One region of the Neobacillus phoenicis genome, then DNA from elsewhere that is predicted to be linked to it. Evidence: riboswitches for the same ligand, from Rfam matches in the RefSeq annotation. Region 1 holds a riboswitch; each other region holds the start of a gene.
The links. A riboswitch is a leader RNA that binds a small molecule or an ion and turns the genes downstream of it on or off. The one in region 1 is predicted to bind lysine.
Positions count from the first base shown of each region.

Region 2: it holds a riboswitch for lysine, as region 1 does, so the genes downstream of both, dapA (4-hydroxy-tetrahydrodipicolinate synthase) here and AA0X95_RS13610 (amino acid permease) in region 1, are expected to answer to the same signal.
Region 3: it holds a riboswitch for lysine, as region 1 does, so the genes downstream of both, AA0X95_RS06235 (ABC transporter substrate-binding protein) here and AA0X95_RS13610 (amino acid permease) in region 1, are expected to answer to the same signal.
Region 4: it holds a riboswitch for lysine, as region 1 does, so the genes downstream of both, AA0X95_RS09860 (aspartate kinase) here and AA0X95_RS13610 (amino acid permease) in region 1, are expected to answer to the same signal.

Region 1 is NZ_CP154847.1:2,625,420-2,629,738, reverse strand. Features, by position in the region: gene AA0X95_RS13620 (PH domain-containing protein) at 26-640, shown strand; gene AA0X95_RS13615 (YitT family protein) at 683-1,498, opposite strand; lysine riboswitch at 1,722-1,911, shown strand; gene AA0X95_RS13610 (amino acid permease) at 2,021-3,502, shown strand; gene AA0X95_RS13605 (helix-turn-helix domain-containing protein) at 3,552-3,770, opposite strand; gene AA0X95_RS13600 (hypothetical protein) at 3,934-4,101, shown strand; gene asnS (asparagine--tRNA ligase) at 4,308-4,319, opposite strand, start outside.
Region 2 is NZ_CP154847.1:2,749,451-2,753,769, reverse strand. Features, by position in the region: gene AA0X95_RS14320 (ring-cleaving dioxygenase) at 1-630, shown strand, start outside; gene AA0X95_RS14315 (GNAT family N-acetyltransferase) at 836-1,306, opposite strand; gene AA0X95_RS14310 (phosphotransferase) at 1,335-2,207, opposite strand; lysine riboswitch at 2,400-2,579, shown strand; gene dapA (4-hydroxy-tetrahydrodipicolinate synthase) at 2,703-3,590, shown strand; gene AA0X95_RS14300 (S1 domain-containing RNA-binding protein) at 3,735-4,178, shown strand; gene AA0X95_RS14295 (hypothetical protein) at 4,260-4,319, opposite strand, start outside.
Region 3 is NZ_CP154847.1:1,176,097-1,180,415, reverse strand. Features, by position in the region: gene AA0X95_RS06250 (hypothetical protein) at 1-217, opposite strand, end outside; gene AA0X95_RS06245 (amino acid ABC transporter ATP-binding protein) at 367-1,089, opposite strand; gene AA0X95_RS06240 (amino acid ABC transporter permease) at 1,086-1,769, opposite strand; gene AA0X95_RS06235 (ABC transporter substrate-binding protein) at 1,831-2,628, opposite strand; lysine riboswitch at 2,710-2,892, opposite strand; gene AA0X95_RS06230 (M20/M25/M40 family metallo-hydrolase) at 3,231-4,319, shown strand, end outside.
Region 4 is NZ_CP154847.1:1,921,063-1,925,381, forward strand. Features, by position in the region: gene uvrC (excinuclease ABC subunit UvrC) at 1-1,315, shown strand, start outside; lysine riboswitch at 1,386-1,563, shown strand; gene AA0X95_RS09860 (aspartate kinase) at 1,680-2,894, shown strand; gene AA0X95_RS09865 (YslB family protein) at 3,098-3,556, opposite strand; gene AA0X95_RS09870 (succinate dehydrogenase cytochrome b558 subunit) at 4,003-4,319, shown strand, end outside.

The DNA of each region.
Region 1 (4,319 bases):
ATTCTTAAAAAGTGAGGTTGAGAGAATGTTTGGAAAAGTAGCTGCTGATATTTTAGGATTAAGTGATGTTGGTTCTGTCATTAAACCGGAGAATTACGATAAGGTCGATGCTGATGATTATGTCATGCACGAAGATAATGAGAAAATTTATTTTTTAATTAAGTCAAAATCGGATGAATATTGTTTTACAAATAATGCCCTAATTCACCTTGATGGTACAAGTGCTACAAGCAAGAAGCGAATGCTGCATCGATACAGCTATGCAACCAATCGGATTTCTGATGTTAAACTTGAAACAGCTGGGACCGTGGACCTTGATGTTGAAATTAAGTTCAAAATTGGCTCACAGCCTTTCTCAATTGACGTTCATAAGAAACATATTGAGGAAGTAAAGGATTTATATAAAGCTTTAATAAAAATTTCCGAAATATCTCATGAAAATGAAATCAGCCTTCAATTTGCAAAACAAAGCCTTGATGTTGCCTCTACTACTCTAGGTCGAATAACAAGTCCGGATAGCAATTTAGTTGTTCAATTTAAAATGCTGAACCAAGCGGCTTTTCAATGGCTAGATGATAGTAAAAAACAGTATTGTGTGAAAGATTTTGGGTATGTATTTGAAAAATACATTAATAATTAATAAAAAATGGGCCGCACTATTAGATAGTGCGGCCCATTTTTATTAAGAGGGACTAGGACGATGAAACAGTCCCATTACTTCAATCGTTTCAGTAATATTGACAAATGCAGTAGGATCTACCTCAACAATAAGATTTTTTATCTCATTCAGTTCATATCGTGATATTACTGTTATTAAGACATTTCGTTTATTATTTGAGTAACCGCCAACCCCATCCATAATTGTCAATCCTCGGTACAGATTGGTTAACAGATGTGACCTCATTTCTTCACCTTTATCTGTTATTATCATTATCGTTAGTTTAGCATGGTCCGTATAGATGGAATCAACTACTTTACCTGTTACAAATATAGATACTAAGGTATTCAGTGCAGCATCCCAATTAAACAAAAATCCACTTATCAAAATAACAACTGCGTTCATCCCTGATAGAAGTGTGCCTATTGGAAAGTCCTTTTTTCTTGAAACAATCATACCAATAATATCAAATCCGCCTGTAGAACCTGAACTTCGGAAAACAATGCCTACCCCAAGACCTGTTAAAGCACCACCAAAGATGGAAGACAATATCCTATCATTTGCAATTTCATAGACAGGTACAACATAGAGCCCAACAGATATGATGAGCACTGAAAAGATCGAGTTCATAATAAATTTTTTGCCTAACATTTTGTACCCAATAACCAGTAACGGAAAATTCAAAAGGAAATTTGCTAAACCAGTATTAAGAGGCGTAACCATACCTAATATCATGGAAATACCACTCAGTCCACTGCTTAACACTTCGTGAGGTATTAAAAAAAGGTTAAATGCCAGTACAACAATTAGTGATCCCGTAATAATTCCAAAAATCCGCATGGAAAATACCTCCGAACACTGCCATCATTTATATTTAAAAATAATACCGATTATCATTTTTAAAGTAAATTTAATAGTTTTTTTCCAAAAGATTTAATTATCTGTTAATTAGCATAAGGTTGTAATAGCAAAAAAGTTATTGGAGTAAAATATATTGACAAATGTACGATATTATTTATACTTTAGAAATATAATAATTTTATAAGCTAAATCCTCATCAAACCGATGAGGTAGAGGTCGCGGTTTTTATTAGTATGGCGGATGAGATGCTGAGACATTTTTGACTCCGTTTGAAAGGAAAAACTGCCGAAGTGTGCTTTATTCTCTGAAAAAGCATGCTGGGGCTGTCTCCAAATAGGAACAGAACTGTCACGAATGGACCTACCAGCCATTCGTGTTGAGCTATCTTTCGGAAGGTATGATGCGGGGTATTGATAATGCCATCGATTCTACTTCGATGGCATTTTTTATTCCAAACTCCTTCTCGAAAAAAAGAAAGAAATCAAAAAAGGAGTAAAGATTATGCAAACAGCAAGAGTATTAAAAGAAAATGAATATAATGGTGGTTTATCACCTAAAAAAGAACCCTCTGAGTTAAGACGAAGCCTTAAATCTCGACACCTTACCATGATTTCACTTGGAGGAACCATTGGTACTGGTTTATTCCTTGCTAGTGGAGGAGCCATACACTCAGCTGGACCAGGCGGGGCCATTCTCTCCTATATCATTATTGGTTTAATGGTTTACTTTTTGATGCAAGGTTTAGCAGAAATGGGAGCCTATATGCCTGTTGCCGGAAGCTTTAGTACGTATGCAACTAAATTCGTCGATCCTTCCCTAGGTTTTGCACTAGGTTGGAATTACTGGTATAACTGGGCCATCACCATTGCAGCTGAGTTAGCTGCCGTAACAATGATTATGAAATTCTGGTTTCCACATACACCATCATTCATTTGGAGCGGAATCTTTTTAGTCATTATGTTTCTATTAAATTATCTTTCTGTTAAAGGGTTTGGTGAAGCAGAATACTGGTTTTCATTAGTAAAGGTGGTAACGGTTATTGTCTTTATCATAACTGGTACGCTAATGATTGTCGGTATCATGGGAGATGAAGCAATCGGCATCAAAAATTTCACAGTTGGTGACGCCCCTTTCCACGGTGGTTTCATGGCAATGTTAGGAATTTTTATGGCCGCAGGATTCTCCTTTCAAGGAACAGAGCTTTTAGGTGTTGCTGCAGGTGAAACGGAGGATCCAAAGAAAGCAATTCCACGAGCGGTCAAACAAGTATTTTGGCGGATTCTTTTATTTTATGTTTTAGCTATTTTAGTAATCGGTCTTCTTATTCCCTATACAAATGAAAACTTAGCAAATGGTGATGTTACGGTTAGCCCCTTTACTCTTGTTTTTCAAAAAGCAGGAATTGCTTTTGCTGCTTCTGTCATGAATGCAGTTATTTTAACAGCTGTGTTATCAGCGGGTAATTCCGGTATGTATGCTTCTACTCGAATGCTATGGGACTTAGCACGTGAAGGCAAAGCTCCAAAGTTTCTAGGGAAACTAAATAAAAATGGCGTTCCTGTCAATGCTCTTATCGCAACAACTTTAGTCGGCACCTTGGCCTTTCTTGCTTCTTTCTTCGGAGATGGAACGGTGTATGTTTGGTTATTAAATGCATCTGGTATGTCCGGATTTATTGCTTGGCTCGGAATTGCAGTCTGTCACTATCGATTCAGAAAAGCTTTTATCGCGCAAGGCAAGGACTTAAGTTTATTACCATATAAATCAAAATTCTTCCCCTTCGGTCCTTTTTTCGCCTTTGCTGTTTGTGGATTCGTTGTTTTAGGACAAAACTATTCTGCCTTTATTGGAAGCAGTATCGATTGGAATGGTGTATTGGTATCTTATATAGGGTTACCGCTTTTCCTTATCTTATGGATGGGATATAAATTCACCAAGAAAACTAAATTAATTCCTTTAGATAAATGTGATTTATCAAACTAAAACGCAAATAAAAAACAGACTCACACAAGAGTCTGTTTTTTATTTGCGTTTATGCTTCTTCCGCAGTCCATACATATAAGTCTTCAATCTTGCAATTCAATTCTTTGGAAATAGTCATTGCAGAATTTAAACTCATTACTTTCTTGGATAAATAGTCATTGAGTTGAGTTCTAGGTATACTGGTGTTCTTTTCCAAACTATCCAAATCCATGCCGTTTTTAGATAATAAGGCCTTGAGGTTACTCTTTTTTGCTTTATAATTTGTCAAAATGACACCTCACTTTCATCTATCATAGCATAGGGGCATTAAAAATGAAAGGAAAAGGAATCCCTCCCAGTTTTTAACTTTAAAGTATAACCTAAAGGAAGGACAAATAGAATAAATTAATTTGTGTTATACTTAAGTTGTAATATAGAAGGGGTGTAATTAAATGAAGAATTCAAATAACCGTTATAGTAGCGGTCAAACTGTAAACATTAAAGAAACTGGTGAAATGGTCACCATTTTAAAGTGGCAGTATGTAAAAAATATGAAGAGATACTCCTATACCGTTAAAGAGCACCCAGGTACGTTTTATTTTGAAGAAGAATTACAGTAAGAAAAGCGCAAGTGCCTTGGTCAGCCCCGATAGGCAAATGTTCTTCGGCAAGAAAAGTCCGCCTTTTGACTTTTATTGCCGAAGGTTATTTGACCCGAGGGGCTAGGCGCTGGAGCTGGACAATTCTCGAAGTCGAATTTTATGCTTGTTTATAATGTGAAAAATCAAAAAAAGACCAATTCACTGAATGAATTGGTCTTTTTGGCTTAAAATTCTGC
Region 2 (4,319 bases), 120 kb from region 1:
TTTGTTGATTTCGATGACCAACACTACCAATTAATTTCTGATGAAAAAAATAAAGGAGTTCTTAGCGGTACACCTTGGCAAAAGGGTCCAATCCCTTTAGAATACGCCATCACTGGATTAGGACCAATCTTTGTTCGTGTGGCCAATTTTGATTACTTTAAAGAAATGATGGAAAAAGTTCTTATGTTTAAAGAAATTGCACAAGAGGATGCTTTTCACTTATTTGAAGTAGGAGAAGGCGGTAATGGTGCCCAAGTAGTTGTCGAATACAATGCAGTACTGCCCCCATCGCAACAAGGCTTTGGTACTGTCCATCATGCAGCATTTCGTGTGGAGGATCGTACGGTTTTGGAAGAATGGATGACTCGTATTGAAGGGTTCGGCTTTGGTACCTCTGGTTTTGTTGACCGCTACTTTTTTGGGTCATTATATGTAAGAGTAGCACCTCAAATCTTATTTGAGTTCGCTACAGATGGTCCTGGATTTATGGGGGATGAGCCCTATGAAACACTCGGTGAAAAACTATCTTTGCCTCCATTCTTAGAAACAAAACGTGGTCAAATTGAAAAAATGATTCGTCCTATTGATACAGTTAGAAGCACAAAAGATTTAGTAAAAGAATATAATTAATACTTTATCACCCAAGGAAGCTTGAGATTCGGAACATCCTCAAGCTTCTTTTAAATATTGGCTGTGTTAAAAGTTAATGTTGTTTTTATAGAAAATGTTGATTGGAGCGAAGCGACGAGGAGGCTCCCCGGCACTCCCGCGGAAAGCGAAGCACCTGGAGCGGAAATCAACATTCATGTTTAACACAGCCTTAATATTTAAAGACTCATGCTTTAACCATTATTGAAAAGGAATAATCATTTGAATTAAATTCTTTACTCTTAACAAATCCCATTTTTTCATAAAGATGAATGGCCCTTTTATTAAAATTGGCCACAGTTAAGCGGATAGGAAAGTTTTTATATTTTTCTTTGATCAGGTCAAGGATAAATGTACAGTATTCATAGCCATTTCCTTTTCCAGTTTCTCCGGGATGCATACCAAGTCCAAAATCAATAAAACCATCAAGGTAGGCTCCAAACTGGTGACCTGTTGGAACCTGGGCAGACTCTCCCACGCAAAAAAAACCTATTAATTTATTTTCAGCATTAACTACAGCATAATAACTGCCATTCAATAATTCTTGAAGGGATTCATTTGTTAATTCATTATCATAAAAATCATATGGCTGGTTATATTTCCACCCCAATACTTCTTTAGCATATTGTTCATTCATTTTGTGAGACATTAGATACATAATTAAACCCCCTCTTTTTTTGAAATTGCTAATAATACATTGATGAGCTTACTAATTCTGTGTCAATCGTCCATTTTAATCTGCGAATCCATTCCTCCTGAACTGCTTGTGGCGCTTGTTCAACTTTTTGTAAGACCTTCCAAACTTTATATAAACTGTAAGCCTTTACTTTTTCAGGGGAAAGTTTGACTTGATTATACTTCTTGTATTCTTCTAAAAACAAACGATTTAATAAATCTGCCTGTTCAGGATAATGAAGCTTTGTAAACCAGCAGACCCAGATTATATCTGTTAATGGATCAGCCCATTCAGACCATTCCCAATCTAATACTGTAAGACCGGATTCAGCTGAAAATAAGACATTATGTACACCATAATCACCATGCGTTAAAACCCAATCTTTCTTTGACTCATTAATGTGTTGTAATATGTCCCTTGATCTTGAAATAAGAATTTCAGGAACAAAGTCCAAATTTAAGTTCATTTCATTTATAGTACATTTTCTAATTCCTTTTGAAGTTATAGGATGTTTCTTAATATGGATCCTATTTGCAAGTGTTTCTCCTAAGCTTTTAAACAGTACTTTTGTTGTCTCAATATCATGATTCTCTATGATTGATTGACCGTGTAATCCTTGTCTATACTCCATGACCACAAGTTTAAATTGATTTGTTTCTACTAAGTTATATATTTTCGGTACTACCTCTGTTTCTTGCAAAAAATTTAAACTATTGATTTCATTTTCGAAATCTTTATTATTTGTCTTCGCTACTTTTACAACCAATGAAGGCTGAGTCCCCTTTAATAAGAAGGTTTCATTTGTATATCCTCCTGTTAATCGGACAAGTGTAAAATCACCGTAGTGTTCTTTTAAATGATTTTTTACTAATTCTTCGATCAAAATAACACATCCACTCTGTTTATGTTCTATATGACATTTACTATTATTTAACATTTTCATAGATTAATATTACTTCTTATCAACTCTTGATTGGCCTCTTTTTTTTATAAACCTTCCAAATAACTTGTATAATAATAGAAATTCTGTTATAGTAACAGTCAATTAAATATTTCTTACTTCAATACCATTTGAAGTGAGGATAGAGGCGCAAAAACCATGAGTACTCAATTCGAGGAGAATGAGATCCACTGACAATTGTGAAAAGGGGAATTTGCCGAAGCTGAAAGAAACTCATATATCTTGAAGCTGGTTCTGCTATTGAATAAATACAGAACTGTCATATAGGTAACTATATGGAGGGCTATCTCACGCATGGGAACAATTATTAAATCATGTTTCTATTGCAGCAGCGAACCCTCGCTGTTGCTTTTTTGCGTTGACTATTAAGCTGCCTTCCCCGCTCTAATTAAAAAAAATATTTAAAGGGTGAGAAAGATGAATTTTGGCCAAGTTTTAACTGCGATGGTTACGCCATTTAATCAACAGGGGGACATTGATTATATTGCAACAAAAGAACTCATTAATTATTTAATCGCTAATGGTTCTGATGGATTAGTTATAGCTGGAACAACGGGTGAATCTCCCACATTAACGACTGAAGAAAAAGTGGACCTATTTAAATTTGTTGTAGATGTTGTTGATAGCAGAGTTCCTGTCATTGCAGGAACTGGTTCCAATAACACAAGAGCCTCTATTAGCTTAACAAAGCAAGCTGAGGATGCTGGTGTTGATGGAATTATGCTGGTTGCTCCCTACTACAATAAACCATCTCAAGAAGGATTATTTCAACACTTTAAAGCAATCGCCGAATCTACATCACTCCCGGTCATGCTATATAATATCCCAGGACGAAGTGTGGTTAATATGACTGTCGAAACAATCGTCCGTTTATCCAAGATTAATAATATTGTTGCTGTCAAAGAAGCAAGCGGAAACCTTGATGCCATGTCCGACATCATTAGCCACACTTCTAGTGACTTTACACTTTATAGTGGGGATGACGGATTAACATTACCTGTTTTAGCAATTGGTGGCACAGGAGTTGTCTCTGTTGCTTCGCATATCATTGGAAATGAAATGCAAGAAATGATCAATAATTTTAATAATGGTAATCTTAAGGAGGCAGCAACAGCACATCGTAACCTCCTTCCAGTAATGAGAGCATTGTTTGCAGCACCAAGCCCAACACCAGTAAAAGCAGCATTAAAAATGATTGGTGTACCTGTAGGTGGTGTACGATTACCACTTGTCCCATTAACGGATGTAGAACAACAAACATTACAGAATAGCCTTCCAATCAGTTTACTAAAGGTATTCAGTTAATAGAGAAAATATTTTTATTAATGAATATTTCAATAGAAGATATTTCAAAAAAAAGTTAGAAAAATCTATTCGATTGATTCTATTTCCCTTGAAAATTTGTTATAATTAAGTAGTTTTAACACTATTGAGGGGGAAAAAGATTTCATGTCAGTTGAAGTAGGCAGCAAAGTCCAAGGAAAAGTAACAGGAATCACTAATTTTGGAGCATTCGTCGAATTACCTGGAGGTACAACAGGTCTAGTGCATATTAGCGAAGTTGCAGAAAGCTATGTAAAAGATATTAATGACCATCTAAAAGTAGGCGACATGGTTGAAGTTAAAGTAATTAGTGAAAAGGATGGTAAAACTGCCCTATCCATTAAAAAAGCGATAGAAAAACCTGAAACATCATCTTATTCACAACGCCCGCCACGGCAGGGAAGATCTGATAACCGTTCAAAAGACTTCCGTCCAAAAGGTAATTTTAAACCTAAAGAAACATTTGAAGATAAAATGGCTAAGTTCTTAAAGTCTAGTGAAGAAAATTTATCTTCACTTAAGCGCAACACAGAAACAAAACGTGGTGGCCGAGGCGGAAGACGCGGATAACATTAACGTTATAAAAACTATTCATATATAGAAAAAGAGGTTGACTCTATAGAATGGGTCAACCTCTTCTTTGTCTATTACCTAAGATAAAACTGATTTAACACTATTTTTAAATTGAACCTCTTCAATAGCCGGGTCAAC
Region 3 (4,319 bases), 1.4 Mb from region 1:
TATTCTTTTGTTTAGAAACATATTCTGCTTCGTTTTTATCACTATAATAGTTATTAAATCTTTCTTCTGGAAGAGTACCTTCAGAAATTGCTTTTTTAACTGCACAGTCAATCTCGTTTATATGAGTACAGTCAGAAAATTTACAACTCCTAGATAACTCTATTATATCTTCATATCCATGATCTAAGTTTTTAACTACTTCTTTATTAAATTTCATTTTTCAACTCCCTCTTTTATCTTGTTAAACCAACCTACAACAATACTTCAATAATAAAGCGAATTTCTCCTTCTCGAAGAAATGCGCCTTTTACTTTAGTAAGTGAAAAAATGACGTGTGGCAATTCACACGTCATTTTAAAAGGGATTCTATAAGATTTGATTCAAGAACCGCTGTGTCCGCTCATGCTGAGGGTTCACGAAAATCTCGCTTGGATGTCCTTCTTCTATTATTTTGCCGTCCGCCAGCATGATCACGCGGTCAGCCACTTCTCGGGCAAAGCCCATTTCATGGGTAACGATAACCATGGTCATCCCTTCGCGAGCAAGGTCCTTCATAACCTGAAGCACTTCCCCTACTAGCTCAGGATCCAATGCCGAAGTTGGCTCATCAAACAGCATGACTTTCGGTTCCATCGCCAACGCTCTTGCAATCGCCACCCGCTGCTTTTGCCCGCCAGACAGCTGCTCTGGATAGTAGTTTGCCTTATCGGCGAGGCCTACCTTTTTCAAAAGGGTCATCGCTTTTGCACTGGCGGCTTCTTTCGTTTCTTTTCGAACAAAAATCGGGGCTTCGATAATGTTTTCTAACACCGTTTTATGCGGAAAAAGATTGAAGTGCTGAAACACCATTCCTACCTTTTCTCTCACTTTATTCAAGTTTGTTTTGGTGAGATCAATTTTTTCAGAATCAATCGTAACCTCTCCCTGCTCTACCACCTCTAAAAAGTTTAAGCAGCGAAGCAACGTACTTTTTCCAGAACCACTGGCACCAATCAGTACGACCACTTCTTGTTCATGGATTTGTAAATCAATATTTTTTAACACGTCCAGCTTCCCAAAGGATTTAGATAGATTACGAACATCAATCATGCGACACGTACCTCCTTCGGCTTACTAACATCCAGTTTCTTTTCCAAACGGTTGGCAATCCATGTGAAAATGAGGACGATAATTAAGTAATAGATTCCAACGACAAAATACGTTTCAAACGGCATATAGTTTTCCCCTTGAACACTAAGGGCCGTGTTGTAAAGGTCTGTTACCGCAATATAGGCAACGAGTGAAGAATCCTTTAAGCCGATAATGAACTGATTGGCAAGGGACGGAATTGATCTTTTGAAAGCCTGTGGGAAAATAATTCTTCTCATCGCGAGTGAGTAGGTCATTCCAAGCGATCTGGCCGCTTCCATCTGACCACGATCAATTGATTGAACGGCTCCTCTGAAAATTTCTGCGATATAAGCTCCTGCGTGAACACCCAATGCTAATGCCCCCGCCGTGAAGCTATCCAAGTTCACGATGTTGGCAAGTCCATAATATAAGAACATGATCTGAACAATCAGTGGGGTGCCGCGAATAATCCCAATATAGATGTCGGCAATGCGATTTAATAGTTTACTAGTGGAGATCTTAAAGGCGGCAAAAATGATACCAATCACCATCGCAAATAATAAAGAGATTGCTGTAATAGAGATCGTCATCCAAGAAGCTTTCAAAAAAGCAATTCCATGCTCACTAAAAATACTAATAATATTATCTAAAAAAACCACGAGGCTTACCTCCTTTATTAAATTATGTCGAAGGGGGACAGTCCCCCTTCGACATAATTTCTTACTTTTCCATTACGTTGGTGTTGAACCATTTCATGCTGATTTTTTCGTATGTGCCATCGTCAATCATTGATTGGATGGCTTCGTTGATTTTGTCAGCTAACTCTTTGTTACCTTCAGCAACCGCTACGCTTACACGGTCTTCGTTCAACAATTCACCGATTGCTTTGATTTTTAAGCCTTTTTCATTTTTTGCACTTACCCCAACAATTTTGTCAGTGATAACAGCATCTAAGCGGCCAAGTGCTAAGTCTTGAAGGGCGTTGACGTCTGTTGGGTAGCCTTTCACCTGGTCAGATAGATCTTCAGCCATGTCTTTCCAAGTGCTCGCTTGAATAACTCCGATTGTTTTCCCTTTCAGGTCTTCCTTAGACTGGATCTCGTTGTTGCCTTCCGCTACAAAAATCTGTGCACCAGATAGATAATATGGATTTGTGAAGTCAACCTGCTTATCACGCTCAGGTGTAGCTGTCATACTTCCGATAATTGCATCATATTTCTTCGCCTTTAACCCTTGAATAATCGTTTCCCATGGGTTTGTTACAGGATTGGCTTCAAGTCCAATTCTCTTCGCAATTTCTGTTCCGATTTCAACGTCAAATCCAGTTAATTTACCGTCTTTTTTAAAGTTTAACGGCGGATATTGTCCAGTCATTGAGAACGTTAAGGCCCCTTTTTTCACTAATTCATGCTTGCCACTGCTAGCTTTTGCTGCTTTTTCCCCGTCAGCCTTCTCTGTACCGCAAGCAGATAAAAGTAACATCATCGCTGCAGCTAATAAAATTGCAAACTTTTTCATAAATATTCCCCCTTTGATAATAAAAAGACACCGTCACATATGCGTATGACGGTGTCGTGCACACCCTCATCGATCAGCATTGGTGAAGATAGCTCTCCACAATTCCTTGGAATTGTGACAGTTCTGCCCCTATTCGAGTGCAGACCCAGCTTTCTGAAAAAAGTGATTTCAGAAGCTTCGGCGATTGATCCTTTTTCCTATTTTCATAGATTTCACTGAATCTCCCATAGGATACTAATAAAAATCGCGACCTCTACCCCATCTAATGCTTAAAGACGAGGATTTTTATATTTAGTTTGACGAAACTTTTTTCAGTATAATAAAATATTCCAACAAATGCAATAATGTTTTTAATGGAATTTCTAACCAAATGAAAAGTCTTGACGGAGCTTTAACTTCTGAGATACATTTTTCTAAAATACCAATTTATTAGAAAAGCGGAAGCGCCTTGGTCAGCCCCGACAGGCAAATGTTCTTCGGCAAGAAAAATTTGACTTTTATTGCCGAAGGTTATTTGACCCGAGGGGCTAGGCGCTGGAGCTGGACAATTCTCCAAGTACAATGATAGAAATACTAATTTTATAGAAAAGAAGGTTAGGCGTATGTTGCAATGTCGAGAAGATGTACTGGCATTCACAAAACAGCTCGTAAACATTGAAAGTGTCGTTAATACTTATGGCGAAAAAGCCATTGCCCAGGCTTTATATTCCATGATTTCTTCTTGGACCTATTTTTCACAAAACCCAAGTCATCTTGTGTTAGAGCAAACACACAACGATCATCAAGAGCGCTATAATGTACTGGCGTTTGTCAAAGGAACAAAGGGAACGAGCAATCGAACCGTCATCCTCATGGGTCATACGGATACTGTTGGCATTGATGATTTTACCCACCTGAAAGATCAGGCCTGCTATCCAGATGAGCTGATGGAATCCTTGAAAAACGAAGAGTTGCCTGCTTCTGCAAAGGATCATTTACAGTCCGGAGATTGGATGTTTGGCCGTGGCGTCCTTGATATGAAGAGCGGCGTCGCTAGTCATCTCTATCTGTTAAAATATTACTCGGAGCATCCAGAAGAGCTAGACGGAAATCTAGTTCTTTTAGCGGAATGTGATGAGGAAGACAGCTCACACGGTGTACTTTCTGCCTTAAAAACATTGAAACGCTGGAAAAATGAACATGATTTCGCCTATTCTGCTGCGATTAATGCCGATTTCGTGGCGCCGCGCTATGAAGGCGATGACAATCGGTATATCTATAAGGGCACGGTCGGAAAACTGCTGCCGTCATTTTTTATTACGGGAGCAGAAACGCATGTTGGCTCTGCCTTTGAGGGATTAGATCCCAACTTTATCGCGGCTGAACTGACGAGACAAATCAACTACAATCCAGAGCTATGTAACGAAGCGTTTGGAGAAACGACAGTGCCGCCTGTTTCGTTAAAACAAACTGATTTGAAGCCGTCTTATACGGTTCAAACGGCGTTAGCTGCCTATGTCTATTACAATTTCTTTATTCATTCCTGGTCTCCAAAGGACGTGCTTGAAAAATTAAGAGAACAGGCCGATATTGCTTTTACCAATGCACTCTCGTCTTTTGAAGAAAGATATAAGCAATACAGCGCATTGAGCGGAGAACCATATGTTCAGAATCCTTGGAAGTCGAGAGTCATGACGTACGAGGAGATGAAG
Region 4 (4,319 bases), 700 kb from region 1:
ACTACCAGATCGAGTCTGCTTATATTACCATTTAGGGCAATGTCTTGCTCCATGCGTTAATGAAGTATCTGAAGAACAATATAAACAAATGACGGATGAAATTTCTCGGTTTTTAAATGGCGGATATAAGGATATTAAAAAAGAATTAACCGAAAAAATGACAGCAGCGGCAGAAGAATTGGATTTTGAAAGAGCAAAGGAATTCCGTGATAAAATCGTTCACATTGAAACCATCATGGAAAAGCAAAAGATCACCATGACGGATTTCACGGATCGTGATGTGTTTGGTTATGCTGTTGACAAAGGCTGGATGTGTGTACAGGTCTTTTTTGTGCGCCAAGGAAAGCTGATTGAACGGGATGTTTCCATGTTTCCTATTTACAATGAGCCAGAAGAAGAAATCCTTACGTTTTTAGGACAATTTTACCAAAAGGCCAACCACTTTAAGCCAAAGGAAATTCTGATTCAAGATGAAATTGATTTGAATATGACTGCACAGCTTCTAGAAGTAAAGGTTCTTCAACCGAAAAAGGGACAAAAGAAGGATCTTGTTAACCTTGCGATTAAAAATGCAAAAATCGCTTTGAATGAAAAGTTTTCTTTAATTGAGAAGGATGAAGAACGTACCATTAAGGCAGTTGAAAACCTTGGAAAGTTACTTGGAATCTACACGCCGCATCGGATTGAGTCCTTCGATAATTCAAATATACAAGGGACAGATCCCGTTTCAGCAATGGTTGTGTTTACAGATGGGAAAGCGAATAAGAGAGAATATCGAAAGTATAAAATCAAGTCTGTAAAGGGACCGGATGATTATGAATCAATGAGGGAAGTAACCAGAAGAAGGTACTCAAGAGCATTAAAAGAAAATCTTCCTCTACCGGATCTTATTATAATTGATGGTGGAAAAGGACATGTGGAAGCGGTTAGGGACGTTTTAGAAAATGAATTAGGATTAGATATTCCACTTTCGGGTCTTGTAAAGGATGAAAAACACCGTACGTCACAATTGTTATACGGTAATCCTTTAGAAATTGTTCCACTTGAACGAAACAGTCAGGAGTTTTATTTGCTGCAACGTATTCAAGATGAAGTTCACCGCTTTGCTATTACCTTTCACCGCCAAATACGTGGAAAGAGCGCCTTTCAATCCTTATTGGATGATATTCCTGGCATTGGGGAAAAACGTAAAAAGTTATTGCTTAAACAGTTTGGATCTGTGAAAAAAATGAAAGAAGCGACTATGGAGGAATTTACCGACATTGGTATTCCATTAAATGTGGCAGAAGAGTTAATGAAAAAACTTCAAGAATAGTTATTGTCAGAATAAATTGACCATGCTATAATTAGTGAAAATTTAAATTACTATCACTTTATAGTACTAAAGTGAAGGTAGAGGTGCGAGCTTCAAGAGTAGTGATTCTGAGAAGGATGAGCTTCAAGGAAGAATCATGAAAGGGAATGTTCGCCGAAGTAAGGAAAGTCTCATTTCTTTCTTTGCTGGTCCTGTATTGAATAAATGCCGGATTGTCAAGACGCGTGTCTTGGAGAGCTATCTTACGTTATTTGTACAGGAATTTATTTTTCGTGTTCAAAAAGCAATGAGATGCCTCTCATTGCTTTTTTATTTATGTTTTTGTAGCAAAATAGGTAGAGCATAACTGAAAGAAGGGGAAATGATGGGTTTAGTTGTTCAAAAATTTGGGGGAACCTCCGTTGGCAGTGTAGAAAGAATTTTAAATGTAGCAGCCTGTGTAAAAGAGGAAACAGATAGAGGCAATAATGTTGTTGTCGTTGTTTCTGCCATGGGGAAATCAACGGATCAGCTCGTTGGTCTAGCAAAGGAAATTTCCAAACAGCCAAATAAACGGGATATGGATATGCTCCTATCGACAGGCGAGCAGGTAACGATCGCTTTATTATCCATGGCCCTAAATCAACAAGGTCTACCAGCGGTTTCCTATACAGGGTGGCAGGCAGGAATTGTAACAGAGCCGGTCCATGGAAACGCACGAATTTCTAATATCAAAACAGAATCCATTAAAAACCAACTTGCAGAAGGCAAGGTTGTTATTGTAGCCGGATTCCAAGGGATAACTGAAGAAGGGGAAATCACCACTCTTGGTCGAGGGGGTTCTGATACGACAGCGGTTGCCCTGGCAGCAGCGTTAAAAGCAGATAAATGTGATATTTACACGGATGTAACGGGTGTATTTACAACAGATCCGAGATATGTGAAAGATGCCCGTAAGTTATTATCCGTTTCCTATGATGAAATGCTGGAGCTTGCTAATCTAGGTGCAGGTGTACTGCATCCAAGAGCGGTAGAATTTGCTAAAAATTATCAAGTAAGACTTGAAGTTCGTTCAAGCATGGAGAAAATCGAAGGAACAGTCATTGAGGGGGAAGCAACAATGGAACAAAATTTAGTTGTACGTGGTGTTGCATTTGAAGATGAGATTACAAAGGTTACCGTTTTGGGGTTAACTAATTCCTTAACCAGTTTATCAACCATTTTTACAACTCTTGCTCAAAATCATATCAACGTTGATATTATTATTCAAAGCACAACAGAAGGGGGAACGGCTAATTTATCATTCTCCATACATACCAATGATCTGTTAGAGACATTAAAGGTATTAGAAGACAATAAGGCTGTACTTGGTTATGAACAACTTGATGCAGAAAATAAACTAGCGAAGGTTTCCATTGTGGGGTCAGGAATGATTTCTAATCCGGGTGTGGCTGCGAAAATGTTTGAAGTGCTAGCCTCAAACGACATCCAAATTAAAATGGTCAGCACATCTGAAATCAAGGTGTCTGCTGTTTTAGAAGAAAAGAAAATGTTAAAAGCAGTTGAACTCCTACACAGCGCATTTGAGCTTGGAAATTAATAAGAAAAGGCTGACTCGTTCAATTCGAGTCAGCCTCTTTGCGATGATCAAGGAAAGTATAAATTCGACTTCGAGAATTGTCCAGCTCCAGCGCCTAGCCCCTCGGGTCAAATAACCTTCGGCAATAAAAGTCAAAGTGCGGACGTTTCTTGCCGAAGAACATTTGCCTGTCGGGGCTGGTCAAGGCGCTTGCGCTTTTCTTACTAAATTACATCTTTACGATCCCATTTAACAGTAAATTGGACTTTGTTTGCTTTTTTTACAGGGTGTTCAAACGCTTCTGCAATCACTTCTTTTTGCAGTTCAATTTGTTGGGCAAGGAAGCCGGCTTCGAGTTGGAAGAAGTGTTCTGCTTTTGATTTTACACGAGAAACAATAAGTGGACTTATTAGTTCAAATTCGATTTCATTTTTCGTCTCTTTTATGATTTCAAGCTGTCCCCAAGAAGCATTAGTAAAAAACTCAACTAATGTTTCGTGGTCAGGTAATGGGAACTTTCGTGCAAGACGTTTTCCTGCCCAGTATAAGATTTCAGGGGTGTCTTTGCCTAGAATCTCTGGCAAAAGGTATTCCCTAATGATTTCATACCCAAACATTGAAATGGTTCTTGGTTCTGGCTCTTCATAATTCAAATGTTGATTAACGGCTGTACTTTCTTTCACAAGCTTCCCCTCTTTCTATCATTCTATTATATACAATTTGATTTATTTTTCAGTACTGATTTGCTGAAAATGTGAATAAATCCTTATGTGAATGATATATTATTTCGGAATATCTTATCTTATTTATCATCATAATTATCTTATCCGTTTGAGAGGAAATACCAACCGTAAGATGTTGGTAATTAAATGTAATAATATGGGTTGTGTGGGGAACTGAAGCAGCTGTTTTTATTAAATAGGTACTATCCTATTATAATATCAATATATTTTAAAAATTTTATTTTTTGATAAAGATTGTGTATCCGTTTTCTTGACGCTCTATGTCGATGGGAGTAAAATGGACATGTCACATTATTGTCACAGTGGTATTGGGTTAAGTTTCTTTAAGGGGTACATAAGAAGAAAGAGCTTAACATCATTTTTTAAAAATTAAGGGGGGTAAATGTATGGCGGGGAATCGAGAGTTTGCTAATCGCAGATTACATTCGCTGCTAGGGGTCATTCCAATTGGAGTGTTTCTTACACAGCATCTTGTAGTCAACCATTTTATCACTGGAGGTCCAGAGTCTTTCAATAAGGCAGCAGGCTTCATGGGAAGTCTACCATTCCGCATTGTCTTAGAAACTGTAATTATTTATTTACCATTACTATTTCATGCAATCTATGGACTTTATATTGCTTTTACCGCTAAAAGTAATGTAAAAAGATTTGGTTTCTTTAGGAACTGGATGTTCATGCTTCAACGTGTATCGGGTGTAATCAC